DNA from 2 places in the Mycobacterium sp. ELW1 genome. Region 1 is predicted to be linked to the other one. Evidence: riboswitches for the same ligand, from Rfam matches in the RefSeq annotation. Region 1 holds a riboswitch; the other holds the start of a gene.
The links. A riboswitch is a leader RNA that binds a small molecule or an ion and turns the genes downstream of it on or off. The one in region 1 is predicted to bind guanidine.

Region 1 (15,355 bases):
CGGCTTTGCCGTCGGGTGACAGGAACAGCTTCATGCCGCGCACGAATTCGGGGTTGGTGAACGCCTCCGGCGGCAGGTAGAACGAGTCGTCGGTCTTTGACGCGTCGTACGCCTGGCCCAGTGCGGTCGAATTCTGCAGTGCCGCTTGCGACTGGTCGTTGATTCCCGAGGTGGTGGCGTAGTTGGTCAGGGTGAGATCACGGTTGGTCTGCTGACTTGCGATCTGTGGCGGAATCAGAGCAAGCAGCTTGGGTTGCAGCGCATCGAGTTTGGCGATACTGCCCGCGACATTGCCCAGCTGATCGGTGAGCGCGTCAATGCCGTCCAGCGCGTCGAACAGCGATCTCAGCGCTGCGCAGGCCGGGATGTCGTAACAGTGCGGCTCCCAATAGAAGTAGCTGCGCAGCGGGCGGAAGAAGTCGTCGAAATTGGCGATCTTGTTGCGCAGGTCCTGGGCGGTGGTGACGGTGTCCTGAAATGCCTTGGTCTGCTCGTCGGTGACCGCGCTGGACTGCTGTTGCAGCGCGTATTGCTGGCGCAGAATGTCGATCGAGTTGTTGATCACGTCCACCTGCTTGAGCAGGTCCTCCCCGCGGGCCTGCTGGAACGGCAGATTGTTGATCTGCGAGGCACTTCCGGCGCTGATCTGGAACGGGATCGACGTGTGGTCCAGGGGTGTACCGAGCGGGCGGGTGATCGACTGCACCTGGGCGATGCCCTCGGTGTGGAAGACGGCCTTGGCGACGCGCTCCAACAGGATCATGTCGGTGGAGTTGCGCAGATCGTGGTCGGTCTCGATCATCAGCAGCTCGGGATTGAGCCGGGCCTGGGAGAAGTGGCGCTCGGCGGCGGTGTAGCCGACGTTCGCCGGCGCACTGGCCGGCATGTAGCCGCGGGCGTCGTAACTGGTCTTGTAGGCGGGCAGCGCGATCAGACCGATCAGCGCGATCGCCACCGTCACCACCAGCACGGGCCCGGGCCAGCGCACGATCGCAGTGCCGATGCGCCGCCAGCCCTGGGTGCGCATCGGGCGGGCGGGTTCGAACAGGCCGAAGTGGCGGCCGATGACCAACAGCGCCGGCGCCAGGGTCAGCGCAGCGACCACGGCGACGAGCACACCGATGCCCGCGGGTACGCCCAGGCTGTTGAAGTACGGCAGCCGGGCGAAGGTCAGGCACAAGACTGCGCCGGCGATGGTCAAGCCTGATCCCAGGATGATGTGCGCGGTGCCGTGATACATCGAGTTGTACGCCGAGACTCGGTCCTGCCCGGCGTAGCGGGCTTCGTGGAAACGGCCGAGGAGGAAGATCGCGTAGTCGGTTCCTGCGGCGATCACCAACAGCGTCAACAGGTTTGTCGAGTACGTCGACAGTTGGATGATCCCGGCGTTGGCTAGCACGGCCACCGACCCGCGCGATGCGGTCAGCTCGATCATCACCGTGAAGATTACGAAGAACACCGTGGTGAGCCGCCGGTAGAGGAAGAACAGCATCACCGCGATGACCCCGATGGTGATCAGCGTGGTTTTCAGTGTGCCGTGGCGGCCCACTTCGAATTGGTCGGTCACCAGAGGCGCGGCGCCGGTGACGTAGACCTTGAGGCCGGGCGGGGGCGGGGTGTTGTTGACGATGTTGCGCACCGAGTCGACCGACTCATTGGCCAGCGACTCGCCCTGGTTGCCGGCCAGATACAGCTGCACCAGCGCCGCCTTGCCGTCGGCGCTCTGCGAGCCGGCGGCGGTCAGCGGATCACCCCAGAAGTCCTGGATGTGCTGGACGTGCTTGGTGTCCTGCTGCAGCTTCTTGATCAGGCCGTCGTAGTAGTGATGAGCTTCGGCGCCGAGCGGCTGGTCGCCTTCCAAGACGATCATCGCCGAACTGTCGGAGTCGAATTCGCCGAAGACCTTGCCGATCCGTTTCGCGGCCAGCAGCGACGGCGAATCCTGGGGGCTCAGCGAGACGTTGTGCGACTCGGCGACGGTTTCGAGCTGCGGGACGAAGACGTTCGTCATCACCGCAAGGCCCAGCCAGAACACTGCGATCAGAACGGAGTACCGGCGGATGAAGTCGGGAATCCGGTGGGTCATCCCGACTTGTCCAGGCAATACGTGAAGGCGTTCAGCGTGTTCACAGTTCGCTCGTCTTTGACGACATCATCGATCTTGATGCGGCAGCCGATCGAGTCACTGTCACCTTGAGCCGAGACATTCACGAAGACCGCGGGCTGGGTGGTGGTGGTGTCGTACGCCCACGGCAGCGTGACGGCGTCGGCGCGTTGCGGCTGCGCGTTGACGTCCAGGTAGGTGATGGTTGCGACGGTGCCCGGCGGGCCGAAGACCTCCAGCACCACGTGCTTGGGGTTGAACGGGACGATGTCGTTGCCCGCGCCGCTGGGTGTGGAGGTGACGTCGTGAGAGGCGAAAATGCCGTGCAGCCGATACACAGCAAACCCGGCCACCGCGACGACCACGACCGCAACCAGCAGCATCCAGCGTTGGCTGAGCCGTCGGCCGAGCGAAACCCGCTGCATCCGTGACCCTTTCATGAGCGGCGACAGGCGCGGACGGTACAACGTTCCCGAAGGGGGCTTATCAACTAGATTGACCGTACGGTACCGGACCGGACTCCACAACAGCGGCTCACAGACACGCTAGCCCCGATACTCGGCAACCTTCTGGGCGTAGTCGTCGAGCAACCGGAGGGAGTCGTCTCGGGACTTCGTCGGTAGCAGAAGGTTCGCCTGGCGGTACCCGAGGCCGTCGAGCGCCTGCCAGTAGTCGAGCTTGATCGGCGTGCCGAACGTCGTCAGGGGCACGTCGTGACCGGCGCCCGACCGGATCTGCTCGATGCGTTTGGTCAGCCGTTCGACCGGCAGCGGATTGGAGATCCACCCCGCCTGATGACGGATGATTCGCTTGACCAGCGCGTCCGAGTCGCCACCGATCACGATCGGCGGATGCGGCTTCTGCACCGGCTTCGGGCGCGCGTACGAGGGTTCGAAGTCGACGAACTTGCCGTGGTATTCGGCGGGTTCATCGGTCCACAGCGCCTTGATGGCTTCGATGCGTTCGTCCAACAGCGCGCCGCGCGTCTTCGGGTCGGTGCCGTGATCGCGCATCTCCTCGAGGTTCCAGCCCGCGCCTACGCCGAACACGAACCGGCCGCCGGAGATGAGGTCGATACTGGCGGCCTCCTTGGCGGTGGTGATGGGGTCGCGCTGGATGAGCAGGGCGATCCCGGTGATCAACTCGATGCTGGAGGTGACCGCCGCAGCCGCGGCGAGCGTGACGAACGGGTCCAGGGTGCGGTAGTAGACCGACGGCAGGTCGCCGCCCTGCGGGTACGGGGATTCCCGGCTGGCCGGGATGTGCGTGTGCTCGGCGATCGCGAGTGCGCCGAAGCCCCGCTCTTCGATTGCGCGGGCCAGTGAGATGGTGTCGATGGTGTCGTCATTGACGAAGGTCGAGATGCCGAATTCCATATCGACCACAGTGCCACTGTCGGTCGGACCGCGGGACTCATCGCCGGTGGTGTCACTGCTGGGACAGTGTCGCGGCCAATCCGGTGATGAGCACGTTCAGATTGAAGTCCAGCTGCTGCCCGTCGTCGGGTGCGGCATCGCGGAGAGCCACGACCTCGCGCAGAACTGGAAAGTGTTCCGCAGCAGCGGTGTTGAGCGCAGCCGCGACATCGGCGACGTACGGGTGCCCGCGGCTTCTGGACAGAAAGACCGCTTCCCGGCCTGCGGCATGGCCCAGCTCGCTGACCAGGCGCAGGATGTGGCCGGCATCCGCGACCGAGAAGCCGGCCTCGACGAGGACCTGCAGAACGCGCTCGACGGGTTCGAGTGCTCCGATGCCACTGGCGGGCAGACGAAAATAGGTGACGAGCTCGCCGAGTGTGACGGTGGCGTCGCGAAGGGCTGTGGCGTAACGGCGCAGGACGTCCCGCCAGTCGCCGCCGACGGGCATGTCGATGCGGCTCAGCTCCACGGCGAAGGCGTCGACGGCGACCAGCTCGCGCAGCGCTTCCCGATCGCCGACGTGGTAGTTGAGGGCTTTGGGATCCACGCCGAGGACATCGGCGACCGCCTGCATGGTCAGCTCATCGAACGGCATTGACCGGGCCGCGGACACAATGCGTTCACGGGTGATCTGTCGCGGCCGCCCGCGCTGCCGTGGCGCCGCTGACTCCTGCACACCGTGCCTTTCGATTCCGAACACTGCCGAGGCGTGATATTTTTCCCGTTCGGGATTAATTGGAGCACGCCACTACATGGTGATTAATGAGGACAGCGTAGAACCGAGGTCGACCACGACCCGGCCGGGGATCTGCCGCATCTGCTCGGCGCACTGCGGCGTGCTGGCCACCGTCGTGGACGGGAAGCTCACCAAGGTGGCCGGCGATCCCGACAACCCGCTATTCAAGGGTTACACCTGCGCCAAGGGCCGGGCGCTTCCCGACATTCACAACAATCCCGACCGGCTGCTGCACAGCCAGAAACGGACCGTCGGCGGCGGGTATGCACCCGTCGAGTCCGGGCAGGCGATGGATGAGATCGCGGCAACCCTGCAGCGACTGATCGCAGAATTCGGACCCCGCTCGGTGGCGCTGTACTTGGGGACCAACGGACTGCCCTATCCTGCGTCCGCGTTGATGGCCAATGCGTTCATCCGCGCCATCGGTTCGCCGATGTTCTTCACCGCCAACACGATCGACCAACCCGGGAAACAGATCGCGCTCGCGGCCCACGGCCACTGGCTGGGTGGTGATGTCAACTTCCACGAAGCCGACAGCTGGCTGCTGGTCGGCACCAATCCCCTGGTGTCCAAGGCGATCGGCATCCCCGGTCAGAATCCCGGCCAGAGTCTGAAAGCGGCGATCAACCGCGGCATGAAGCTGATTGTCATCGACCCACGCCGGTCGCAGACCGCCGCGCGGGCCGCGATACACCTTCAGCCGCGCCCCGGCGAAGACGCTGCGATCCTGGCCGGGATCATCAACATCGTCATCGACGAAAAACTCTACGACCGGGAGTTCGTCGAAGAGAACGTCGACGGCTTCGCGGCGCTCGCTGAGGCGGTCGCGGATTTCACCCCCGCGCACGTAGCCGGGCGGGCGGACATCGACGAGCAGCAATTGGTCAAGGCCGCGAGGCTGTTCGCGTCATACGGCAAGCGCGGCGGGATGGTCAATGCCGGAACCGGGGCGAACATGGCCATGCATGGCAACGTGGTCGAGTACCTGTGCCTGTGCCTGACGTCGATCTGCGGTCGGTGGCAACGCGCCGGCGAGCGGGTCACCCGACCCAACACGCTGCTGCCCGCATTCACCGCCAAAGCTCAGGCGCATCCGCCGTACGAGAGATGGGGGTACGGGGGAGCAGCTGCGGGTGCGCGGTCTGACCGATGCGGTATGCGGTATGCCTACAGCTGCCCTGGCCGACGAAATACTGCTCGACGGCGACGGGCAGGTGAAGGCCCTCATCTGCATCGGTGGCAATCCGATGGCGGCGTGGCCGGACCAGCGAAAAACGCTGCGGGCATTGGAGAATCTGGACCTACTGGTAACCCTCGATACCGAGATGTCGCTGACGTCGCGGCTGGCGCACTACGTCATCGCACCCAAGATGCAGATGGAAACGCCTGCCATGACGATGGGCAGCGAACTGATCAAGTACTACGCGAGCGGCACCGGTATCCCCGCTCCGTACGCACAGTACGCGCCGAGGCTCGCCGAACCGCCGTCCGGTTCAGACCTGACCGAGGAGTGGCAGTTCTTCCTGGGCCTGGCGAAGCGGATGGACCTGGAATTGTGGTTCATCAACTTTTTCGGCGGGGGCGGCGGCAGGTTCATGGAGTCACCGCCGATCGTGTGCAACTTCAACGGCGACACGCAGATCACCACCGAAGAGTTGTTCGAGAAGATGTGCGAGACGTCGCGCATCCCCCTCGACGAGGTTCGCAGACATCCGCATGGTCATGTCTTCGACGTGGAGGCCGTCGTCGAGGTCAAGGACGCGGACTGCGCCGCGAAGCTCGACGTTGGGAACGTCGTGATGCTGGGCGAGCTGGGCCGATATTTCGCAGAAGACTTCAGAGTCGGCTGGAACGACACGGACTTCCCGTTTCGCCTGATTCCACGGCGGCACAACAACTTCATGAACTCATCGGGTACCCGCCTGGCGACGTTGAACAAGGGCAAGCCGTACAACCCCACCTACATGCATCCGGACAGCATCGCGGCGCTGGGACTGAACTCGGGCGACTTGGTGACGGTGACGTCTCCGCACGACTGCATCCCCAGCGTCATAGAGGCTGACGACAGCCTGCGTCCCGACGTCGTGGCCACTCACCACGCGTTCGGCGGTCTGCCCTCCGAGGACGAGGAGGTGCGCGACCGGGGAAGCACCGTCGGCCGGTTGATCCCGACCGAGGTCGACTTCGACCGCATCACCGGCCTACCACGACAGGGAAACATCCCTGTGCGCGTCACCGCGCGATCCACCGTCGGAGAGGTATCGCTATGACCGATGTTGTTGAGCGCGAGCCAAACCTCGTCAGTCCGTGGGCGCCGCACCGGGTACGGATGTACGTCGCCACCGCCCTGTTCACCGGCCTGGTCTTCGTGGGGATGACGATCGGCGTTGGGACCGGGTTGATCGAACCGACCTTCACCTCCGACGTCGTCGCCAATCTCCTGTTCGGCATTCCCGCGATCCTGATTCCCCTCGTGCTGCTCTGGGATGCGCCGGGCGAGGTTCGCCTGCGCGAGGAGAAGGCCGCCGAACTCACGCTGTTCTACTTGCCCTACACCGCGTTCAGTCAGATCTGCTACGAGTTGGTGTTCCTCATCGGCCATCCGCTGGGGTGGTGGACTCCCACGAATGATCCGGGCATCAAGTGGCTGTGGTGGCAGTACGGCCTCGCCGACACCCGCTATGCCAGCGGCAACCCGTGGACCTTCGCCCTCGAAGTGGTCGGCGTGACGACCGGAGTCGTCGTGATCACCATGTGGTCCCGACTTGTCCGGCAATCACTTCCGATCGAGAAACGGATCCGGTGCCTGTGGGTGGCCTTCGCAGGCATCGCGGTGCTGATGAGCAGCACCGCGGTCTACTTCATCTCCGAGGTGGGTGCCGGCTTCGCGGATATCGGTCAGGGAGCGTTCGGGCTGTGGTTCAAGTTCATCGGCGAAAACATCCCGTTCATCGTGCTGCCCGCAATGGTGCTGTACGCCATCCACATTCAGATCGACTACCTTACCCGCAAGGTCGCCACCGCCGGCACACGCGGGTAGCGCCGGAGCCATAGTCCTGCTCGCGGGCGTTTCGATCCCTGACCGGCGGGGCAAGTTATGCCCCATGTCCGACATCATCGATCTCGTCTACGCCGATCACGACTGGCTGCGACGCCAGTTCTTCCGGCTCGACGACGCCAAGTCCGACGACGAGCTTGCCGCGATCTGGAAGACCCTCAGTGACCGTCTCGACGCGCATGCCGACGCCGAGGAGACCGTGTTCTATCCGGCCTTGCTCAAGCACGGCGGCGATGACGATCCCGGCAATCCCGAAGGTGACCCGGAGGACGAGACCGAGGACGCGATCACCGACCACAACGCGATCCGCGATGCGGTACGCGAATCACGCAAGCACAAGCCAGGCACAAAAGTGTGGTTTGAGGCCGTGTTCAAGGCGCGTGAAGAGAACGGCGAGCACCTCGACGAGGAAGAGCGCGAGGCCATGCCCGACTTCATCAAGAGCGCGACCTTGGAACTGCGCCACGAGCTGGGCATGAAGTGGTTGCAGTTCTACGCCGAGCGAGAGTCGATCGAGGGCGTCGACACCCGCGACAAAGACGCCGACGAGTACATCGCGGAGCACTCATGACCGGTGCCAATTCCTACATAGACGAGGTGGCACCGGGCGACCTGATCACGCTGGACCAGGGTTCCGGTGAGCAGGTCTACAAGGTGGTCCACAAGGAGGCCACCGGCTCGGGTTTCCTGGTCACCGTAGAAGGCGACGGCGGCGCGACATTCGATCGGGAATTGTCTGCGGGAACACCGGTCACGCGATCGTTGGAATCCAAGTGGGAGTCGTCGCAAAGCCCGACCCCGCATTCGTCGGATTGAGACGGTGTCCGACACAGTCGAGTACGCCCCGGGGCGCTGGGCCGATCTCTACGGCGAAGCGTCGGCTCCGACCGCGCTGCTCTGGCACGGCACGCAGACCGACTCCCGCGCAGCGGTGAGTGTCCTCGCCGAAGCGCTGGCTGACCGCGGCATCGGGGTGGTGGCGCCGGACTGGGATTCCCACGCCGACGACGGCGGACGCGCGGACCTGGTGGGGTCAGCGGAGTTCGCGCACACGCACGGCGGGGGTGGCGCGCTGATTGTCATCGGATGGTCTCTCGGCGGCGCCGCCGCAGCCGGACTGACGTTGCGCGCACAAGATTTCAATACTCCTGTGGCGCAGGTGATCTGCCTGGCCGGAGCATTCATGGTCAACGATCCCATCTCCGGCCGGCCGATCTTGGAACTCGTCGCCGACGGCGCCGCACGCACCCCGTTCACGCTGTTGTCCGGCAACGCCGACGACGTCGTCCCGACCTCGGTCGCCACCGAGTTCGCGGTGGCGCTACGTGCGATCGACTGGCCGGTGCAGGTCGTGGAGCTCGACGCCGATCACGGCTCGATAGCCGGTGCACGATACGACCGCGGCCTCGACCGCTACGACGCCGCCGACGACCCGGCGACACGGGCTGTTGTTGATGTGGTCGCCGACCGCATCGCCGCGATCACGTTCGCTTGAGCGATTTCGGGCTCAACCGAAGAGCGGCAGTGCCCGCTTCCGCGCCAACGCGTCCATACCGGTCTGGATGCTGCCCTGCACCTCCCGGTACTTCTGCTCGACGTAGTCGTCGTCCTCGGCACGGGACGGATTGTGATCGACCTCCACCGCCGGCATCAACCTGGTGCGGATCTTCGCCGGCAGCGGAAGCTGCGGCAGGGCCGCAGGCGCAATACCCCACGGTAACGACACCGCGAGCGGAAAGACCTTGAGCCGCAACAGCTTGTCCAGCCGCAGCGCCCGCGACAGCCCGTCCCCGCGGATGAGCACCGGCATCGCGTCGGCTCCGCCGACGGTCGCGATCGGCACAATCGGCACTCCCGCCCTGATCGCCATGCGCACGAACCCGGTGCGTCCGGCCAGGTTGGCGACGTCACGCTCGCTCCACGGCCGCAGCGAGTCCACCTCGCCGCCGGGCCAGACCGCCACGTCGTGGCCCTCGGCCAGCGCCGTGGCCATCGAATCGGGTGCGGCAGGCAGCTCCCCCATCGCCCGGAAGTACCGGCCGATCACCGGCATGGCCATCAGCGCATCGTGTGCTGTGCCGTGCAGGGTGCGTTCCTGGCCGAACCGACGCCACCACTGCACCCCGACCGTCCAGGCATCCCAGACGAACGGGGCGCCGGAGTGGATTCCGACCAGCAGCACGGGTGGGTCGGGCAAGTTGTCCCAGCCGTCGAATTCCATCCGAAACCAGTGATCCACCAAGAAGTTCCACAGGTACTTCTGGCGCTGCATCGTCGTTTCGTCCTGCCCACCCAGATCCCACTGCCCGGTGCGCTGGTTGAGCCAGCCGCTGACGCCGCCGTCGGCACTCTCCGCGCGCCGGTGCGCCATCGTGCGTCGGGCCTCGTCAGCGTGCCGTTGCGCTTGCCGGCGGACGGCGGCCGGGCGCGAATCAGTGTTGGTCATGCCGGCGGTGTACCCCGGCTGTGGGACGCGTCACACCTACCAAACCGCGACCGGTGCCAGAGTGTCCGGGCAGGACCTTGAGCCCGACGACCGCCACGATGATGCCCGCGAGGCACACCCCCTTGGCGATCGTCACCGACTCGTCGCCGGTGACTATCGCGAAACCGACCGTCAGCGCAGCTCCCAGGCCGGTCCAGATCGCATAGGCAGTACCGATCGCAATGAATTTCGTGGCCCACGCCAGGCCGAGCATGCTCAACACGAGCGCGACCACGAATACCGCCACGGCTCGCGGATCGGTCAGGTTGTCGCTCTCGCCGAGCGCCGTCGCCCAGACCGCTTCGAGGACAGCGCTGCCGATCAGAACCATCCACGCCATGACTAGCTGTACTGACCTGAGAGGTTAGGTACGCGGGTGGCGGGTGGTTGGCCGCCGAGTGCGGTGTGGCCGCGATGGTGATTGTAGGTATGCAGCCAGCGAGGGAACTCCGCGCACCGTTCGGCGTCGCTGGTGTAGAGCCGCGCATATGCCCATTCATCGGCAAGGGTTCGGTGGAATCGCTCCACCTTGCCGTTCGTCTGGGGTCGATAGGGTTTGGTTCGACGATGTTCGATCTGCCCGAGTGCATCTCGGAATGAGTGGGATCGGTAACAGGAGCCGTTGTCTGTCAACACTTTCCGTACGGTGAAGCCGCATGCGTTGAACCATTCGTTAGCCCTTTGCCAGAAGTCAGCAGCTGTGTCTTTGCGTTCGTCGATTAGCAGTTCGGAGTAGGCCAGCCGGGAGTGAGCGTCGATGGCGGTGTGCAAGAAGTGATAACCACGCCGCCCGGAACGGTCGCTGCCAGTTCCTATGCTTCTGTCCTTGCGGGAGTGATGATTTCCTGCGCTGCGGCCCAACATGCGCCATCCGCCGCCAGCCGGGATCTTGCCTACCTTCTTGACATCGACATGCACCAGGTCGCCGGGGCTGGCTGACTCCATCCGCCGGATAACTCGCCCGGTGGGCCGGTCCAGCCACCGCAGCTTGGCTAGGCCGTAGCGCCTCAACACGTTGTGGACAGTCGAGACATTCAGTCCCAGCAGATAAGCAATGCGAGCCGGTCCCCAACGTCGAAGTACTCGGACTTTAATGATGCGCCGCTCGGTGCGTGTGGGGGTTTGATTAGGGCTGTGATGTGGGCGTGAGCTGCGGTCGGCCATGCCGGCTTCGCCTAGTTCGCGGTAGCGGCGGGCCCAGCGCGCAGCGGTAGTGACCGCAACCTGGAACCGCTCGGCCGCCCGTCGCAGCGTCCAGCCATCCTCGACAACGCAACGTGCCAGCCGCAGACGACCGGTTTCGGACAAGGGGGCATTACGGTGGACCATGAAGACCTCCGGAGTGAGTTGGTGCGTTCCTTAAGCAGCTCGCACTTCACTCGGAGGTCTTCGTCATGTCACTACGCCACGCCGTACTTAACGTCCGTGGTCAGTACAACTAGCTCACCACCTTGAGCCCGATCACCGAGCCGACGAGCAGCGCCAGCATCACCAGACGTCCCGCGGTGGCGGGCTCCTGACGCCGGACCATCGCGCAGAGCACTGTGAGGGACGCGCCGATGCCGACCCAGACCGCATAGGCGGTACCGGTCGGCACGGTGCGCATCGCCAGCGCCAGGCCGATCATGCTGGCGATGAGCGCGACGACGAACACCACGGTCGGTACCCGGCGGCGCAGACCGCGTGACTCCCCCAGCGCTACCGCCCAGACAGCTTCAAGAATTCCGGAGAGCACCAGAATCACCCATGCCATGACCAGACTCCTCCTGCGAGTCAGTCTTGTCCTAGGCGGGTACTGCTCCCTCGTCCGCCAACACCCGAGATCGGGGTCGTGGCCGCCAGTTTAGCCGATTCGTTGACGTGGGTCACCTAATCGGGCCCGATCGAAATGGTCTGCGCTGCGGCCGGATTCACCGTGATGAGGGGTGACACGAGATCGGGAGACGCTCATCACCATCGACGCTCGCCACCATGACAAGTTTCTTACAGGCCGTCCCGACGACGTGGGCATGGGGGAAGATTGCACAAGATGTGCGCTGACGTACGTCGCGCATCCCAGAACAGGAGAGGTCCGTGGGTAGCGACGAATCAGCGGGTGGGAAGTCGCTGCTGGTGCCCGGCGACACGTGCTGGCAGTCGGCGGAAGCGGATCGCTTTGCCGCCATCATCGACGGCGCGGACTACCTGCGGCATCTGAAGGACGCCTTATTGCGTGCCCGACAGCGGATCGTCGTCGTCGGCTGGGACCTCGACTACCGAACCGCCTTCGAACGCGGCGAGAAGACCCTGGACGGGCCCAACCACCTCGGCCCATTCCTGCATTGGTTGCTGGGGCGACGGCGCGGTCTCAACGTGTATCTGCTCAAGTCCAACCTTCGCCTCCTGCCTGCATTCGACGGGTTCTGGTTCGGTGTCACCCCGGTGAGCGTGCTCAATCAGTTCACCTCGGCGCGTTTACATTTCGCTGTCGACGGCGCGCATCCCACCGGCGCGGTGCACCATCAGAAGATCGTGGTCATCGATGACGCAGTGGCGTTCTGCGGTGGTCTGGATCTGACGCTCGGACGCTGGGATACCTCCGAGCACCTCCCCGCCGACCGCCGCCGGACCGGCCTCGGCGGCGCCTACGGCCCCCGCCACGAGGTGATGGCCGCGATGGACGGTGCCGCAGCGTGTGTGCTTGCCGAACAGGCCCGGGACCGGTGGGAGGCGGCAACCGGACGCGTGTTACCGCCGCTCAGTCCTCCGCCGGAGGCGTGGCCCGATGGGCTCATCCCGGGTCTGCGCAAAGTCGAGGTCGGGGTGGCACGCACCCTTCCCAGGCTGCCGGGCCGCAGCGAAGTCCGAGAAGTCGAGGCGCTCGATCTCGCGGCGATCGCCGCCGCCCGCGACGTCATCTACCTGGAAAACCAGTACTTCGCGTCGCGCAGTATCGCCGGTGCGATCGCGGCCCGACTGCGTGAGCCCGACGGTCCCGAAGTCGTGATGATCCTCCCGCGCAGCTCAGAAAGCCGGTTGGAACAGGAATCGATGGACAGTGCCCGTGAACGGCTCTTCCGGATGCTCAAGACGGCGGACGTGCACGGGCGGCTCGGTGTGTACTGGCCGGTGGCAGGCCGGGGGGTGTCGGTCTACGTGCACTCCAAGGTCCTGGTGATCGATGGCCGGTTGCTTCGGATCGGCTCGTCGAACTTCAACAACAGATCGTTGGGGTTCGACAGCGAATGCGATATCGCGATCGAATCCCTGCCCGCACACGAGAATTCCGGGGCGGTCGAGGAAGAGATCCTTCGCGTGCGCAACACGCTCGTAGCCGAGCACCTCGGTGTGTCGGTCGATACTTTCCGCGACGAGATGCGCCGCCGCGGTTCCTTTGTGGCAACTGTCGAGGCGCTGCGGGGCACCGGTCGATCGCTTCGGGCGCTCACCGACACGATGGTGGCCGCCGACGCGAGTCCCTTTGCGGAGAACGACCTCATGGATCCTGTCAGGGTGCCGCAGTCCCTTCCGGAGAGTGCCTTGAGGCTGATCGAGTCGGTCGCGACATGGCCGCTACGCCACTCCCCTCTGGGTGCCTGGCTGCGGAAGCTTCGCGGCTTTTGAACTGAGGCCTGCGACCGAGGTGGCGCAGTATGCGATCGAAGTCGCCCCCGCCGTCCACCGGTTCGATCGCGGGGCCGAACGGGACAGCGTCGAGCAGACGAATCTCGCCTGCCGGCACTGCCTGCACCAGGGGCATTGCAGCAGTGAGGACCTCGGCCGGCAGTTCGTAGCCCACGCCGAGCGACGCGGCGACATCCCAGCCGTGGACGACGTAGTCCACGAAATGAAAGCCCATGGCCACCGAGCCGGGAAAGACTGCGTTGTCGCCGAATTCAGGTAGCGCGAACTGCGCGTCGTCGACCCCGTCTGTCGAGAATGCATCCAGGACATCGTGTGCCGCCTGGGTGTAGGCGCGGGCAGGATCGCGGCGCACCTCGCCGATCACGGACTCGACCCGCCAGCTGCCGAGGTCCGCGCCGCGTCCCCGCGCCGCCGCGGCGAATCCGCGGTGCTGAACGGCCATGTGCGCCAGCAGGTCGACCAGCTCCCAGCCTTCGCACGGGGTCGCGCGGTCGAGGTCGGCGAGTCGGACGGTGCTGACGATGTCGACCGACTCGAGGATGGCGACGCGATGTTCATTAATAAGCATATGCGTACCATATGCGTCTGCTTATGCTAAAGCAATGCCTATGATGGCGCGGTGGCGGACAGATCCCGACGCCCCGATCTCGCGGCGATGCTCGCTCCGCTGCTTCGCGAACTGATCGCGGCAGAACAGCCGGTGCTCGCTGCGCACGACCTCTCGATGTGGGGCTACGTGGTGCTGGTGGCACTCGACGGCGCGTCGATGCGCACCCAGGCCGCCCTCGCGGCGGCGATCGGCGCCGACAAGACGCGCATCATCCGCGATCTCGACGAACTCCAGGAGCGCGGCCTGATCGAGCGCACCCCCGATCCGGACGACCGCCGCGTTCGGCTTCTCGCGATCACCGACGCCGGCCGTGCCCTGAAGAAGGCTGTTCAGGAGCAGATCCAGCGCGGCGAGGAGCACTGGCTGGGCCAACTCAGCGCAGACGAGCGGAGAACCTTTCTGCAGGCGCTGGGCCGGTTGTCCACCCGGCGACGGGCCGATCGTCCGTAAAGTTGGATCCTGTACGCCCTGCCGGACGGAGTCATCGATGAAAGCCACCGCCGCCGTCGACGTGCTGACACCGATGCGGGGATGGTGACACGCCTTGAGCGCTCAGCAGACGCTTCATGCGGACTATCTCATCGTCGGTTCGGGTGCGGTCGGAATGGCCTTCGCCGATACCATCGCGTCCGAGTGCGACTCGACGGTTGTGATCGTCGACCGGTTGGAATCGCCTGGGGGCCATTGGACTTCGGCATACCCCTTTGTGCGGTTGCACCAGCCTGCCGCCTACTACGGCGTGAACTCTCGCGATCTCGGCACGGGCCGGCTCGAAGACAACGGTGACAATGCCGGACTGTACGAACTGGCCGGCGTCGACGAGATCCGATCCTACTACGAGGCGGTGATGCGGGACTTGACGGACGGCGGACGCGTCCGGCACTTCCCGCGAAGCGAGTATCACGGCGATGGCACCTTCACCACCGCATCCGGTGAACGGGTCACCGTCGACGTCGGCCGCCGGGTCGTCGACACCACCCATTCCAAGGTGATCGTGCCGTCCATGCGGCCGCCGAATTTTCTCGTCGAACCAGGAATCGACTGCGTGCCGCCGAATGCACTGCCCCGCAGCGCCCCCGGTCATGACCGTTTCGTGGTCATCGGCGGTGGCAAGACCGGGATGGACAGCTGTCTGTGGTTGCTGCGCAACGGAATCAGTCCCGAGCGGCTGACCTGGATCGTTCCCCGCGACTCGTGGTTGCTCGATCGGGCCAACCTCCAACCGGGACCGCAATTCGCCGACCGCGTCAAGGTGGCGTTCGGTGCGCGGCTGAATGCCATCGCAAATGCCGACAGCATCGACGATCTGTTCGCCCGCCT
Region 2 (15,355 bases), 1.8 Mb from region 1:
CCCGACGGAATTTTGAATCCGGGCGCGGTCATTTGACGCAAGGTGGCGCGCGGGTTCTACCGCCTGGCTAGGGTGGACGGCGATGACTCACTCCCCCACGCAGTTCGAGATCGCAGTTCCGCAAGCCGATCTCGACGACCTGCGCCGCCGCCTTGACTCCGCCCGATTTCCCGCCGAGCTGGCCGGCAGCGGCTGGGATTACGGCACCGATCAGTCGTACTTGAAGGCGTTCGTCGAGAGGTGGCGCGACGAGTACGACTGGCGGGCAACCGAAGCCGAGCTCAACGCCGTGGGCTCCTTCGTCACCACAGCCGCCGGCCAACGCGTCCACTTCCTGCACCGCAGGTCCGCCGACAGCACCGCGATCCCGCTGGTGCTCGTGCACGGGTGGCCGGGGTCGATCATCGAGTTCCTCGACGCCCTACCGCTGCTGCACGCGCGGTTTCACGTCGTGGTGATCTCGATGCCCGGATACGGCTTCTCCGGCCCGACCACCGAACGCGGCGTCGACACTTCGGTCGTCGCGGCGGCGGTCGCCGACGTGATGACGCAACTGGGCTACCAGCGCTTTCTGGCTCAGGGCGGCGACTGGGGCGCCCTGGTGGTGCGATACCTCGGCGAGCACTACCCGGATCGCACGGTCGCCATCCACACCAACATGTTGTTCGCGTCCGCCGAGGGTCCCGACGCCATGGACGGTGTCACCGACGAGGAGATGGCCGCATTCATCGCCTCCGCCGAGCGGATGGCAGAAGGCACCGCATACATGGAAATCCAAGGCACCCGGCCACATTCACTCGGCTACGGGCTCGAAGACTCGCCGGTGGGTCTGGCCGGCTGGATTCTGGAGAAGTTCCATGCCTGGAGCGACGTCCGCGACGGCATGCCGATCCGCACCGACCGGCTTATCGACAATCTGATGATGTATTGGCTGACCGGTACCGCCACCTCGGCCGCGCGACTGTACTACGAGGCCGCCCACGCCGGCACCGGTGCGCTCAGCCCCTGGTCGGGCCGGGTCGACGTCCCGACCGGTTATGCGGTGTACCCGGCAGAGCTGGTGCGGATCCCGAAAGTGTGGGCGCACAAGCACTATCACCTGGTGCACTACTCGATTCAGGACCGCGGTGGCCACTTCGCGGCGTTCGAGCAGCCGCAACTGTTCGCCGCGGACGTGCTTGCCTACGCCGATGTGCTCGACGAGATGGGCGTCTTCAGCGAGTGACGGTCCGCGTCAGCGGGCCCCGCGGACCAGCCGGCCCGGACGCGCGCCGGTGTCGACGCCGTCGCGGCGCGTGACGGTGCCGCTGACGATCGTCGCGGCGTAGCCGGAAGCGCCTTGCACCAAACGGTTTCCGCCGGCCGGCAGGTCGTAGGCCATCTTCGGCGGATGCAACCGCAGTGCGTCCATGTCGATGACGTTGAGATCGGCCTTCTTGCCGACCTGGATGACGCCGCGATCGCTGAGGCCGAACAGCTGCGCCGTGTCGTGGGTCTGCTTGCGAATCAGATGCTCCAGCGGCAGCTTCGCACCACGGTGCCGGTCGCGGGCCCAGTGGGTCAGCAGGAACGTGGGATAGGAAGCGTCGCAGATCATTCCGCAGTGTGCACCACCGTCGGACAACCCGACGACACCGGCCGGATGGGTCAGCATCTCGTGAATGGCGTCGCAGTTGCCGTAGGAGTAGTTGAAGAACGGCAGCATCAGCATGTTGGTGGCGTCCGCCTCCAGCATGAGGTCGTACAGCGTGGCCAGCGGGTCCTCGCCGCGGTCGGCGGCGATCTTCTCCACCGTCCGCTCGTCGGTGGGCTCGTAGTCCGGCGGGTCGCCCAGGTGGTAGATCCGACCCAGGGCGTACTGGACGAGGATGTTCATATTGTCGAACAGCTTGTTGGGATCGGGCGGCAGATCGTCTTCGCCGAGGATCGCGGCCTTCACCGCCGGGTCGGCGAGCCGGTGCGCCAGCTCCTCACGACCCAACTCCCCCTTCAGCTTTCGGAAGGTCGGGCGGTGCGTGAACGCGTGGTGGCCCGGGAATCCGAACAGCATGCCGAACGGGCGCGCCGCGATCTGCGGGTAGAGCCGGGCGCCCGCGGCGTGCGCGGCCGCCGAGATGTCCATCTGCTCGCGCCACAGGTCGGGCGCGGCATCCACCTGGATCAGGCCGAAGGAGATCGGCCGGTCGATCTCGGCGCCCAGACGCTGCATCCACTCCAATTCCTTCTTCGGAGCGATGATGTCCTCACCGGCCACGCCCTGCGGCGCCAGCTCGAAGACCGCCTGACCGCCGGCCGCCATCGCCCGGCCCAGGCCGAACAACTCGTCCTCGGCGGCGAAGGTGCCGGGCACGGGTTCACCGTCCATGGCGCGGTGGCCGAGGGTGCGCGACGTCGAGAACCCGAGCGCCCCGGCTTCGATTGCCTCGCGGACCAGGCGGCCCATCGCCTCGATGTCGTCGGGCGTCGCGGGCTCGTTGCGCGCCCCGCTCGATGTCTCGGCGTCGCGGGCTCGTTGCGCGCCCCGCGCTCGCCCATCGCGTAGGCCCGCACCGAGCCGTGCGCCACCTGGCTGCCGACGTCGACGGCGTAGTTCCCCTTGCCGATCACATCGAGGTACTCGGGGTAGCTCTCCCAGCCCCACGTCATGCCCTCGGTGAGCGCGCTGCCGGGAATGTCCTCGACACCCTCCATCATCTGGATGAGCCACTGTTCGGACCCGGGCCGCACCGGCGCGAAGCCGACACCGCAGTTGCCCGCGACGATGGTGGTCACGCCGTGGTTGCTCGACGGTTCGAGCAGGCTGTCCCAGCTGACCTGACCGTCGTAGTGCGTGTGGATGTCGACGAATCCCGGCGCCACGACTTTGCCTGTGGCGTCGATGGTTTCGGCTGCCTCGCCCGCCAGCGGCGCGTCGGACGCGCTGCGGCGCCGCACCTCCACGATCTTCCCGTCCTTGACGGCCACGTCGGCGATGTAACGGTCGGCGCCCGTTCCGTCGACGACGGTCCCGCCGGTGATCTTGAGGTCGAACATGGCTACTCCTCGACACACGATGTCAATGGGATTCCGTCGCCAATGTAACACCGTTACAGGGCCTCGTGTAATACCGTTTGGAGAAGATTTCCAAGGAGGCGCATGGTGACCCACACGGCGCACGATGTTCGACGCGAAGACGCGATCGGCCCGCCTCCGGCCAGCCCGACCCGCGTGCCCGCCGCGCGCTACTACTCCCCCGAGTTCGCCCACCTCGAGCGCGAACACCTCTGGCCGCGCGTCTGGCAGCTCGCGTGCACACTCGATCATGTCGCGGAGCCGGGGGATTACTTCGAATACCGGTGCGGGACGTTTTCGGTCCTGATCGTCCGCGACGACACGCAGCTGCGGGCATTCCAGAACGTCTGCCGGCACCGCGGCAATTCGCTGTGCACGGGCGCCGGCTCGGAGGTGCGCGAGCTCCGCTGCGGCTACCACGGCTGGACGTGGGACCTGGCCGGGGCGTTGAAGCGCGTACCCAACCGCAAGGGTTTCGGTGCACTGCACCTGGAGGACTTCCCCCTGATCGCGGCCTCCGTCGAGGTCTGGGCAGGACTGGTATTCGTCAATCTCGACACCGACGCGATGCCGCTCGCCGAGTATCTGGAGGCGCTGCCCGCCGATATCGCATGGAACCGGCTCGAGGATTTCCACTGCTACGCCACGATGACGATCGAGGTGGACGCCAACTGGAAGACGATCGCCGACGGCTACAGCGAGACCTACCACATCCAGACGCTGCACCCCGAGCTGCACCGGTGCATGGATGATGTCTTTGCACCGCAGCAGATCTGGGGTCATACCGGTAAGTCGGAGCAGTTCTACGGCGTGCCGAGCCCGCACCTGAAGGAGCCCATCTCCGACGACGATGTCTGGGATGCGTATGTGACAACCCAGGGCATGCTGATGGGCGTCGAGGAGGGCACGCCGTACCCGGGTGGCGATTCGGTACCTGATGTTATTGCCTCTCGCACAAGGGAGTTCGCGGCCAGTCGCGGGGTCGACCTCGGTTGGGCGAGCACCGAACAGATCATGTTGCTACACCAGTACAACGTGTTCCCCAACCTGACGTTGCTGACCAACGCCGACCACCTGACGGTCATGACGTCACACCCGGGCCCCGATCCCGACCACGGCGAGCTCGTCATGTACCTGTGGACCCGGATGGCGCCGAGCGCACCGCGTACCCGTCCTGTCGACGTGCGCATGACAGCCGAGGAGGCTCATCCCGGTCTGGTTCTGACGCAGGATATTTCGGTCTTGGCGGGGCTGCAGCGCGGGCTGCGTCAGCCGGGGTTCACCCACCTGACGCTGTCCAATGAGGAGCGGCGCGTGATCAACCTGCACCGCAATCTCGAGCGCTACCTCGACCTTCCGGCGGCCGACCGCATGACCGGAGGTGAGCCGGGTGGCCCGCAGTCCTGACCCGGTCACCGCGGAGTCGATCCTCGACGCGGCGGCCAGGATGATCGAGCACGACGGCGTCGACGCGTTCACGATGCGCGGGCTCGCCGAGCAGCTCGGTGTCGCGGTGACCTCGATCTACTGGCATGTCGGCGGTCGCGACAAGCTGCTCGACAGCCTGGTCGAACGGCTGCTCGGCGACATGGCAGCCTTGCCCGCGGACGCCGACGACCCCGCCGAGCGCATCGCGGCTCTGGCCCGCACCCAGCGCCGGGCGCTCATCGACCGGCAGCATCTGCTGGGCATCGCGCACGAGCGTAACCGCACCCCGGCGTTGTTCCTGCCGGTGCAGCAGCGGTTGGCCACCGAACTTGCCCGCCTCGGCGTCACCGGAACCGACGGCGCGCTGGTGCTGCGGGCCATCGAGGTCCACGTCATCTCGTCGGCCATCATGCAGTTCTCGGCGGTGCGCGGCCCCAAGCACGACGAGGAAGACCCGACGCTGTGGGCCGACGACTGGCCGGACCGTGACCTGGTCCGGGCATTGCAGTCACCCACCGACTACGACGCTGTCTTCGAGTACGGCCTGGCGGCGCTGTTGGCGACCTTGCCCGAGGACCCCAGCGACTCGTAGGTCATTGCGAAGTTGGGGGCGAAACAACCCCTTAGCTGGCTATTTCACGAATGCTTCAGGACCGCTGAACATCGGTGCCCCACAGTCGGTAGGTCCCGGGCATCGCGGCGCGTCGCGCACACCGTCGGCCGCCCCGAAATCAACGTGAGACCACAGCCAACGAAAGACACCCATGTTTGACCACTACATCGCCCCGCTCGCGCGGATCGGAGTGCTCACCGCGCTCCTCGGCGCCGAGGTTGCACTCGCCCCGAACAACTACGAGGTGGGGCTACACCAGGCAAACCTGCAAATCGTGGTGCACGACGACGCTGCGTCGGCGACACCGCTGTCACCAGCTCTTCCACCGCTGCCAGAAAGCCCCCGCACGGCCCAGCGGTCCTCGCTTCTCGTGGTGCCGCCGTCGAGCGCCGGCCGAGGGTCGTCGTCGGTCCCGGCAGTTTCCGCACTCGAGCGCGGCCGCACCGTCACAACGACATTCGCCGCCATCCCAGGCCCGGCGACACTGCCGACCGTGCCGCGGCGCGACCGCCGCAATCGCACAGCGGCGGAATCTCGCCCGGTAGCGGTGATCGCTCACGCTGCCGCGGCCAACCCAGTCCGCGACTTCATCGCCATCTTCATCAGCAACGGGGACGAACCGGGCGAGAACGCCGGTCTGCTGATCGGCAACGGCGCCGACGGCGGGCCCGGCCAGAACGGCGGGCGGGGCGGTTTGCTGTTCGGAAACGGCGGCAACGGAGGCTCGGCGACCGTTCTGGGCAGCGGCGGCGACGGCGGCCGCGGCGGGCTGCTGGTTGGAAATGGCGGAAACGGCGGAAACGCAAAAGGAGCAGGCGGCGGCGGCGACGGCGGCAGTGCCGGTTTGTTCGGAAACGGCGGCAACGGCGGAGCCGGAGCGGACGTTGGCACCAACTTCCTGGGCGCCGGCGGCAACGGCGGCCAGGGGGGCGCCGCCGGAGTGTTGGCGGGCAACGGCGGTAATGGTGGTCAGGGCGGCAGTGGCACCAACGGCGTCGAGTCGGCCGGGGGCGGCAAGGGCGGCGACGGCGGCCGGTCAGGGTTGTTCTCCGGCAGGGGCGGCAACGGCGGAAACGGTGGCAAAGCGGTCAGCACGAACAGCGCCGGATTCGGGGGTGCGGGTGGACGAGGTGGCGACTCCTACCTCGGTGCCGCAGGCAACGGCGGTACCGGCGGCTCAGCATTGGGCAAGACGAGCGCCACGGGCGGGTCTGGCGGTCAGGGTGGCGACACTGTCGTGCGAGGCAACGGCGGCAACGGCGGTTCCGGCGGCAGCGCCAACGGTGGAACGCTGACGGAAGCCGGCAATGGCGGCAGCGGCGGACATGGCGGGTTCCAGGCCGGGATAGGAGGAAACGGCGGCTTCGGCGGCACCGCGCAGAGCACCGACGGTCAGGGCTTCGGTGGGCAGGGCGGGACAGGCGGAAACGGAGGCCTGCTCTCCGCGGGCGGAACCGGCGGCCAAGGCGGCCAAGGCCGGTCTACCAACGGACCCGGAATCGGCGGTGGCGGTGGCAACGGCGGCAATGCCGGGCCCGGCGGGCTGGCCGGCCTTGGTGGCGCCGGCGGGCTGGGCAAGACCGCCAACGGCGCCAATGGTGTGCCGGGCAAGGGCCGCAGACGGGTGCAATGACCGGCTGATTGCCGTGCGCCGGCCAATGGTGAAACCTGTAGGGCGTGGGGCTGATGTTTCGGATGCTCGGCGAGGTCGACGCGCTTGTCGATGGACGCCGTGTGGACATCGGTCATATCCGGCAACGCAGCGTACTGGTGTGCCTGCTGGTCGACGTGAACCGCCCGGTGTCGCCAGATGCACTGATTGACCGGGTATGGGCCGATGCGCCACCTGCGAGGGCGCGTAATGCTCTGGCAGCGTACGTCTCTCGGTTACGCCGAGCGCTCGCCGTCGAGGTCGGCCAGGCGCGCATCACCCACGGACCTGGCGGTTACATGCTGCAGGCCGATGAGCAGTCAGTAGATCTGCATCGCTTTCGGCACCAGGTTCGCGACGCCCGAAAGACGCAGAACTCCGTCGACGCGGTGATGCTGTTCAACGACGCGCTTGACATGTGGGCCGGGGAACCACTGTCCGCAATCGATACACCCTGGGCCAATCAGCTGCGCAATTCGCTTGCTGCTGAACGCCTTTCGGTGATCCTAGACCGAAATGACGCTGCCCTGCGCGCGGGCCGGCACGCAGAAATTCTCGGTGAGCTCCTCGAGACAGCGCAAGCCCATCCACTCGATGAACGGGTCGCTGGTCAACTGATGGTTGCGCAGTATCGCAGCGGCCGGCAGGACCGAGCCCTCGAGACCTACCGGCTCGTGCGCGAACGCCTGGGCAACGAGCTCGGCGTCGACCCGAGTCCGGCGCTGGAGGCGGTATACGTTCAGATCCTTCACCGTGACGGTGGCTCGCCGATGACCGCGTCGCCACCGCCTTCAGTTCGCCACATCCCAAGGCGCCCAACGCGCCTCATCGGCCGCGCCGGTGTTGTGCGCTCGACGCTCACCGCGCTGGACGAGAGCGCACTGGTCACTCTCACCGGCGTCGGAGGCGTCGGCAAAACCAGGCTCGCACTGGCCGTCGCGCACGAGGTGGTAGACCGATTTGCCGACGGTGTGGTCGTCGTCGACCTTGCCCCACTGTCCGACGGGACAGCCGTCAGTCGCGCGATATGCACTGCTCTGCGATTTCAACCGGGAGCGGATCGCAGCCCTGACGATGCGCTCGTCGAATTCCTGCAGAGGCTGCGAATGCTGCTGGTGGTAGACAATTGTGAACACGTCCTGCCCCATGCCGCTGGGCTCATGGACCGCATCACCACACACTGTCCTGAGGTGAAAGTTCTTGCGACGAGCCGGGAATCGTTGGGGATCGAAGCTGAGTGGGTGGTGCCGGTCAAACCTCTGAACGAGGAAGCGGCCACCACGCTGTTCGTCGAACGAGCCAGAGCCAGTCGGCCGGATTTCGATCCCGAGCGTGAGCGGGCTGGGGCGGTCGCCGATATCTGCCGTCGGCTCGACGGACTGCCGCTGGCCATCGAGCTCGCGGCGGCTCGGATGCGGGCGATGTCGAGTGCCGACGTCGTGCGCAGGCTCGATCGACTGCGACTATTCAGTGGTCGCGGGAACGGCGCTCATCCACGTCATCAGAGCCTGACCGCAACGATCGACTGGTCGTATCAGCTGCTGACGGATCAGGAACAGACGCTGTTCGCGACCCTGGCGGTGTTTGCGGGCGGATTCGATCTCGACGCCGTACACGCGGTGTGCGCCGCCCATCTGATGAGCGAAGACGATTCTGTCGAGCTGCTGATGGGGCTGGTCGACAAGTCCATGGTGGAGGTCGACACCGGCCCCGGCGCCACCCGCTATCGACTGCTCGAGACACTGCGGGCCTATGGCCTCGAACGTCTTGCGGACACGGGGCGGCTTGCCGAGATGAGGATGCGCCATGCGCACTACTTCACCGATCTCATCGCTGCAGCCGCTGCCGGAGTCAGAGGTGCGCAGGAGGCGGAGTGGATCGCACGGTTCGTCACCGAACCGGCCAGATACACCGCACCGGACTACGACAACCTGCGCTCGGCGTTCGAGACCATGGTCACCGTGGGTGACGTCGACCGCGCGCTGCGACTGGTCGTCTCACTTCCCGAGGTCATGTTCATGCGCATCGGAGTGCATTCCGGTGAGTGGGCCGAGACGGTAGTGGAGATCGCCGACGAGGATCATCCGTTGTATTCCGCTGCGGTGGGAACCGCCGCGCGCGCAGCATGGTTCGCCGGGAGCTATGACCGTGCACGACAACTGGTCGCGCTGGTCCCGCAGCGGTCGGCGAGTGCCGACGTCTCCTATTGCGCTGATCCCGCCGACATCCTCGCCGATATCGCACTCTACGAAGGCGACCCGGCCGCGGCTCTGGAGCATTACCAGCGCGAGCTGATCCCCGCTCGCGTGGGGACCGATCCGCACCGCTTGGTCTGGGTTCTGTACAACATCACCGTGTGCCATGTGGCGCTGCGTGATCCCGGCGCGGGTGTGGCCGCCGGCAGCGAGGCCATGCAGGTCGCCGACAGGGTCGCCAATCCCACGATCCGGGCGATGGCGCACTGCGCGCTCGGACGGGCGCTGACCTCCAGCCAGCCCGAGCGGGCGATGACGTTGTTCGAGCGAGCCCGCGAGCTCGCCGCCGGTGTGGGCAACAACTGGCTGATCGGTATCGCCTGCGCCGAGGATGCCGCGATCCGCGCTGTGCACGGAGATCCGGTAACCGCGGCAGGTATTTTCGCCGACCTCGTCGACCATTGGGAGTTCGGCAGCGCAGGAATCGGCTCCTACCAGTGGGACACGCTGGCGGATGTGGCGCGCCTTCTGGCACGTCTTGGCGCGCACGCGGAAGCTGCGGCGCTGCACCGGGCACTCGTCGAGGCCGGCCGTGAACCGCCACTCGGGGGGCCGGCCGCAGTCCAACGGGAGCTGGCAACGGTTCTCAGCGGCCACGACGCCGTAGAACTGGCCAAAGCCACGTTGCGCCGATACGTCTGAGAGACAACCCGTTTCCTTTTGCTCGACGAATCGCACAGAGAGGTGCTACCGTCCACAGCTGTCGATGCGCGACAGCGCTTCCCCGGACGAGATGTGCGCCGTACCCGGCTCGTTAAGACGACGCACCTTGGAGGGTTGATGTCTGTCAGCGATATATGCCGCCTACCTGCAGCGCGACCTCTGGATGTGCGATGGATCCACGGTTCGATCTCCGCAAAGCACAACGCTGATCCCGACATACAGGTCTATTGGTACGACGACGACACAGTCATCTTGCGCCAGAACATGGCCATCGACTACGAAGCGCCGTTCATGTTCCTGCTCTTCGGACGCGACCGCGCTGTGCTCCTCGACACCGGCGCGACAGCATCTTCGGAGTTCTTTCCTCTGCGGGCCGTGGTGGACGAACTGATCGAGCGTTGGACCAGCCGCCGCGGCCACGCAGGGCGACAGGACTACGAGCTGCTGATACTTCACACTCACTCGCACGATGACCACGTCGCCGGCGATCACCAGTTCGCCGGCCGCCCCGCCACGGTTCTGGTGCCGGCCGATAAAACCACGGCGTGGCGCTATTTCGGTTTCGCCGGTGAACCTGACGCGGTCAAGACGGTGGATCTCGGGGATCGCACCCTCGACGTTCTCGCCACGCCGGGCCACCAGGACTCAGCGGTCACCTTCTATGACCGTGCGACCGGTATCTTGTTCACCGGCGACACAATCTACCGCGGCCGTCTCTATATCGTTGACTGGCACGCGTTTACGCTCAGTGTCGACCGCTTGGTCGCGTTCTGTGACTCCCGCCCGGTAACCCATGTGATCGGGTGTCACATCGAGATGACAAATACCGCAGGCGTGGACTATCCCGTCTTGACATCCTTTCAGCCCGACGAACCGCCGCTGGAAATGACCGTCGAGCATCTGCGCACGGTCCAGACCGCGTTGCGCGACGCCGGCCCCAAACCCGTGCGGTACGTCTGCGACGAGTTCATCCTCTGGCCCGAGGACGAGTAGTTCCCTTCGCGGCCGCACGTGACGACAGACAGCCTTGACACAAGGCCCTTCCTGTCGTAACTATAAGACATGACCGCTGTTGTGTCTCACGAAGCCGAGGCCCGCTTCGAGCTGGCCACCGCCGAGACCTGGGGTGACCGCTGGCAGATGTACCGGGCACTGCGTGACCACGATCCGGCGCACCACGTCGTCCCAGAGAATCCCGACCACGACTATTGGGTGTTGTCCCGGCACGCCGACATCTTCGCCGCGGCCCGCGACCATGAGACGTTCTCGTCGGCCCAGGGCCTGACCGTCAACTACAACGAGTTGGAACTGATTGGCCTGCAAGATAACCCGCCCATGGTGATGCAGGATCCCCCGGTGCACACCGAGTTTCGCAGGCTGGTGTCACGCGGGTTCACCCCACGGCAGGTCGAGGCAGTCGAGCCCAAGGTGCGCGACTTCGTCGTCGAACGCATCGAACGGCTGCGCGCCGATGGCGGCGGGGACATCGTCACCGAACTGTTCAAGCCACTGCCGTCGATGGTCGTCGCGCACTACCTCGGCGTGCCCGAGCAGGATCGCGACCAGTTCGATATCTGGACCGAGGCGATCGTGGCGGCCAACGCCAGCGGACTGAGCGCTCTGGGATCGGTCGGCGACGCCATCGGTTCGATGATGGGCTACTTCACCGAATTGATCGAACGGCGCAGGCGCGAGCCCGAAGACGACACGGTGTCGCACCTGGTGGCTGCCGGTGTCGGCGCCGACGGCGACATCGCCGGGACGCTGTCGGTGCTCGCCTTCACCTTCACCATGGTCACCGGCGGCAACGACACCACCACCGGCATGCTCGGCGGATCGATGCCGCTGCTGCACCGGCGTCCCGACCAGCGCCGCATGCTCGTCGACCAGCCGGAGCTGATCCCCGACACCGTCGACGAACTGCTGCGGCTGACCTCTCCGGTACAGGGTCTGGCCCGGACCACCACCTGCGACGTCGAACTGCACGGCAAGACCATTCCGGCCGGACGCAAGGTGCTGCTGCTGTACGGATCAGCCAACCGCGACGAACGCCAATACGGCCCGGACGCCGGCGAACTCGACGTCACCCGGCGTCCGCGCAACATCCTCACCTTCAGCCACGGCGCGCATCACTGCCTCGGCGCGGCCGCCGCGCGTATGCAGGCGCGAGTGGCCCTGACCGAATTGCTCTCGCGTTGCCCGGATTTCGAGATCGACGAGGCGGGCATCGAGTGGGCCGGCGGCGGTTATGTGCGACGCCCCCTGTCGGTGCCGTTCCGGGTGCGCGGCTGATGGCGGGCGACTGGCTGAGCTCGCGGCGGGCAGAGGTGGCCTCCGACCGCATCCTGGACGCGGCCGGCGAGCTGTTCGCAAGCAACGACGTCCGAAACGTCGGCATGAATGACATCGCCCGTGCCGCAGGGTGTTCGCGAGCCACGCTGTACCGCTACTTCGAGAACCGGGAGGTGCTGTACACCGCATACGTGCACCGCGAGGCCTACCGGCTCTACGAGCAGTTGACCGAATTGATCGACGGCATACCCGACCCGCGGGAGCGGCTACTGACCGGGCTCACCACGTCGATGACGCTGGTGCGCGAAAGCCCTGCGCTGTCATCCTGGTTCGCCACCGCCGACTCCCCCATCGGCGCGGAGATGGCTGAGCAGTCCGAAGTCATTCAGGCGCTGACATCGGGCTTCCTGTTGTCGCTGCGGCCCGACGACCCCGAGGTCGTCCACCGCCGCGCCCGCTGGCTGGTTCGTGTGCTGACGTCTCTGCTGATCTTCCCCGGCCGTGACGCCGAAGACGAGCGAGCGATTCTCGAGGAGTTCGTCGTTCCGATGGTGTGCCCCAGCGACTCTGCGGTCACACCGGAGGGATCACCGTGATTCCCGTCTGCACCATTTGCAGACGATCACCCGGGTTCACCGGTACCCACGGGGTGTTGTAGACCGTGTTGGGAACCCGCGTACTGATCCGGTAGACGACTTGCCCATTTCGGGCGAAGTAGCCTTGAAAAAGAGCACCGAAGCCGGGCGTGCATCTGGCACCCATCGTCCCGAAAGCTCGATACAGAGTGGGTTTGATGACCTGACCGCCAGTGGCGGAACATCCTCCCGAAGCGTGAGCCTTTGCGGCGACACCCCCGGATGCACAGATCAGCACGCCGACCGCGAGCCCAACGGTCCGTATCGGACGCATCGTCCGTTGCTTCCAATTCATGTCTGACTCCCCCGGTTCAAGCTCGTCCTGCTGCACCCTTATGACTGCAAAGGACGAAGCTGCTTATAGAGGGAGATCGTCGGTCCCGGAGACGTCCTGGACCCGAGTATTGGACTACTCGATTCGTGGAACGGTCGCGAACCGACTACGCAATCACTAGGTGCGCACCCGGGTGAAGCGGTGCAGCAGCCACGCCACCGGGATCGTCATGATCAGCGTGACCACGAACAGCGCGGGCGCGGACCCGGTGTAGACCGGCCAGTGCAGCACCTCGACCATGGCGATCTCCATCACCACCAGGTGGACAAGGAAGATTTCGTAGGAGATCTCGCCGAGCCACACCATCGGCCGGGTGGCCAGCGCCCGGGCGTACCAACCGCGGTTGCCCAGTGCCAGCGGCGCGACGACCAGCGTCGCGATCACGGCGTAGAACACAGTCTTCACCAACGCCTCGGCGATGCCGGTCGGCGACGTGGTCGGCTCGCCGGCGATCGGGGTGGAGACGATCACGAAGCTGACCACGGCCAGCGGCACCGCGATGAACCCGAAGACCCGAACTCCGATGGCCTGCAACACCGTCAGCAGCATGCCGCCGATGAACCAGGCCAGGTAACCGGGCAGCCACAGCCGAGCCCCGCTGGGTAGGAAGTCGGTGGTGTGCACCAGCACCATCCAGGCGGGGCTCATCAGCGCCAATACCGCCAGCCCGGTCAGCAGCAGGCCAGGGCGCCAGCGCCGGCGGCACACCACGACCAGCAGGAGGTAGGCCAGGAAAGGCAGCGCGATGTAGAACGCAACCTCGACCGCCAGGCTCCACATCTGCGTAAGCCCTTGGTGCAGATAGCCATTGAACATGTAGTTGTCGGTGTAAATCTGGGTGAGCGTGAGGTTCCGCAGCAGCCCGATCCAGGTGTGGCCGGGATTGGGTCCCGCCGAACGGAAGTGGTAAATCAGGTAGGCGGCCAGCACGGTGATCACGTAGGCCGGCATGATGCGCCGTACCCGATGCCAGGCATACCGCCGCAGCGACGGTGCCGCCTGCCTAGCCGCGGCGGCGCGCACCCACGGGCCGAACAACAGGTAGCCGGACAACACGAAGAAAATCGGCACGCCGATCTCCAGCCGCGAATACACCAGGCCCACAAACCCATGCGTGTATTTGCCGGTCGTGTAGGCAGCGTGCGTACCCAGCACCAGCAGCGCCGCGACCGCGCGGACACCGGTCAGCGAGGCGACCCGGTCGACTCCCGAAACTGCTTCCAGTCCGCCTTGGTCGACCTGACCGGACACGGTCATCGGCTCGTGCGCCGGGGCTTCCCGCCGGAGGGACGCGAGTCTGGACGCGCGTCGTATCGTGGGCTGCCGCGATCAGGCTTCAGATCGATCAACACACCGGAAATACGAGTCTTCTCAAGCGCTTTCAGCGTCTCCTTGGACAGCTTGGCGGGCAGCTCGACCAGCGAGAAATCGTTCTTGATCGTGATGTGCCCGAAATCGCTGCGGTGCAGCCCGCCCTCGTTGGCGAGCGCACCGACGATCGACCCCGGACCGACCTTGTGCTTCTTGCCGACCGCGACGCGGTAGGTGGCCAGATCATCGCGGGTCTTGCGGGGCGCACGTTCGCGGTCCGGGCGATCCGGCCGGTCGGGCCGTTCGCGGCGCTTCTCCGGCGGCGGTTCGGTCAGCAGGAATTCTTCGCCGTTGCGGCTCTGCAGAGCCAGTGCCGCGGCGATATCGGTCAACGGCACATCGTTGTCGCGCTCGTAGTCCTCGATCAACCGGCGGAACATCTCAACCCCGGGGGCATTGAGCGCATCGGTGATCGAGTCCTTGAACTTCTCCACCCGCTGGGCATTGACGTCTTCGACCGACGGCAGTTGGCCCTCGACGAGCTTCTGCCGGGTGACCCGCTCGATCGAGTTCAGCAGGTGCTTCTCGCGCGGGGTGACGAACAGCAGTGCGGTGCCCGAGCGGCCGGCGCGGCCGGTGCGCCCGATCCGGTGCACGTAGGACTCGGGGTCGTGCGGGATGTCGAAATTCACCACATGCGAGATGCGCTCGACGTCCAATCCGCGGGCGGCCACATCGGTGGCGACCAGGATGTCGATCGAGCCGTCCTTCAGCTGGCTGATCGTGCGCTCACGCACGGCCTGCGGAATGTCGCCGTTGATGGCCGCCGCGGCGAACCCGCGGGCCCGCAGCTTCTCAGCAACCTCCTCGGTGGCCTGCTTGGTGCGGACGAACACGATCATCCCGTCGCCCTGCTCGACCTCGAGCAGCCGGGTCAGCGCGTCCATCTTGCGCGGATAGGACACCAGGTAATAGCGCTGGGTGATGTTCTCGGCGGTCTGGGTCTTCGACTTGACCGTGACCTCGACCGGGTCATGCAGGTATTTGGTGGTGATTTTCTTGATGCCCGGCGGCATGGTGGCCGAGAACAGCGCGACCTGCTTGTACTCCGGGGTGTCGGCC

Region 2: linked by a shared signal. The riboswitch ahead of D3H54_RS07855 (MBL fold metallo-hydrolase) and the one ahead of D3H54_RS29505 (DMT family transporter) in region 1 are both predicted to bind guanidine.

Annotation. Positions count from the first base shown of each region.
Region 1 is NZ_CP032155.1:6,136,089-6,151,443, forward strand. Features, by position in the region: gene D3H54_RS29445 (MMPL/RND family transporter) at 1-2,086, opposite strand, end outside; gene D3H54_RS29450 (MmpS family transport accessory protein) at 2,083-2,529, opposite strand; gene D3H54_RS29455 (LLM class F420-dependent oxidoreductase) at 2,650-3,480, opposite strand; gene D3H54_RS29460 (TetR/AcrR family transcriptional regulator C-terminal domain-containing protein) at 3,533-4,117, opposite strand; gene D3H54_RS31990 (hypothetical protein) at 4,271-4,426, opposite strand; partial or broken gene D3H54_RS31995 (molybdopterin-dependent oxidoreductase) at 4,374-5,096, shown strand; gene D3H54_RS32000 (molybdopterin dinucleotide binding domain-containing protein) at 5,422-6,528, shown strand; gene D3H54_RS29470 (emopamil-binding protein) at 6,525-7,298, shown strand; gene D3H54_RS29475 (hemerythrin domain-containing protein) at 7,363-7,887, shown strand; gene D3H54_RS29480 (hypothetical protein) at 7,884-8,132, shown strand; gene D3H54_RS29485 (alpha/beta hydrolase) at 8,137-8,811, shown strand; gene D3H54_RS29490 (lysophospholipid acyltransferase family protein) at 8,824-9,762, opposite strand; gene D3H54_RS29495 (DMT family transporter) at 9,749-10,141, opposite strand; gene D3H54_RS29500 (IS481 family transposase) at 10,144-11,130, opposite strand; gene D3H54_RS29505 (DMT family transporter) at 11,240-11,554, opposite strand; guanidine-III (ykkC-III) riboswitch at 11,569-11,636, opposite strand; gene D3H54_RS29510 (phospholipase D-like domain-containing protein) at 11,875-13,404, shown strand; gene D3H54_RS29515 (TIGR03086 family metal-binding protein) at 13,289-13,993, opposite strand; gene D3H54_RS29520 (MarR family winged helix-turn-helix transcriptional regulator) at 14,081-14,485, shown strand; gene D3H54_RS29525 (NAD(P)-binding protein) at 14,580-15,355, shown strand, end outside.
Region 2 is NZ_CP032155.1:1,657,394-1,672,748, reverse strand. Features, by position in the region: gene D3H54_RS07890 (FAD-binding oxidoreductase) at 1-36, shown strand, start outside; gene D3H54_RS07885 (epoxide hydrolase family protein) at 83-1,225, shown strand; partial or broken gene D3H54_RS07880 (N-acyl-D-amino-acid deacylase family protein) at 1,235-3,033, opposite strand; gene D3H54_RS07875 (aromatic ring-hydroxylating oxygenase subunit alpha) at 3,136-4,458, shown strand; gene D3H54_RS07870 (TetR/AcrR family transcriptional regulator) at 4,442-5,071, shown strand; gene D3H54_RS31460 (hypothetical protein) at 5,244-6,725, shown strand; gene D3H54_RS07860 (AfsR/SARP family transcriptional regulator) at 6,779-9,640, shown strand; guanidine-III (ykkC-III) riboswitch at 9,702-9,767, shown strand; gene D3H54_RS07855 (MBL fold metallo-hydrolase) at 9,779-10,654, shown strand; gene D3H54_RS07850 (cytochrome P450) at 10,724-11,953, shown strand; gene D3H54_RS07845 (TetR/AcrR family transcriptional regulator) at 11,953-12,549, shown strand; gene D3H54_RS07840 (acyltransferase family protein) at 13,040-14,179, opposite strand; gene D3H54_RS07835 (DEAD/DEAH box helicase) at 14,176-15,355, opposite strand, start outside.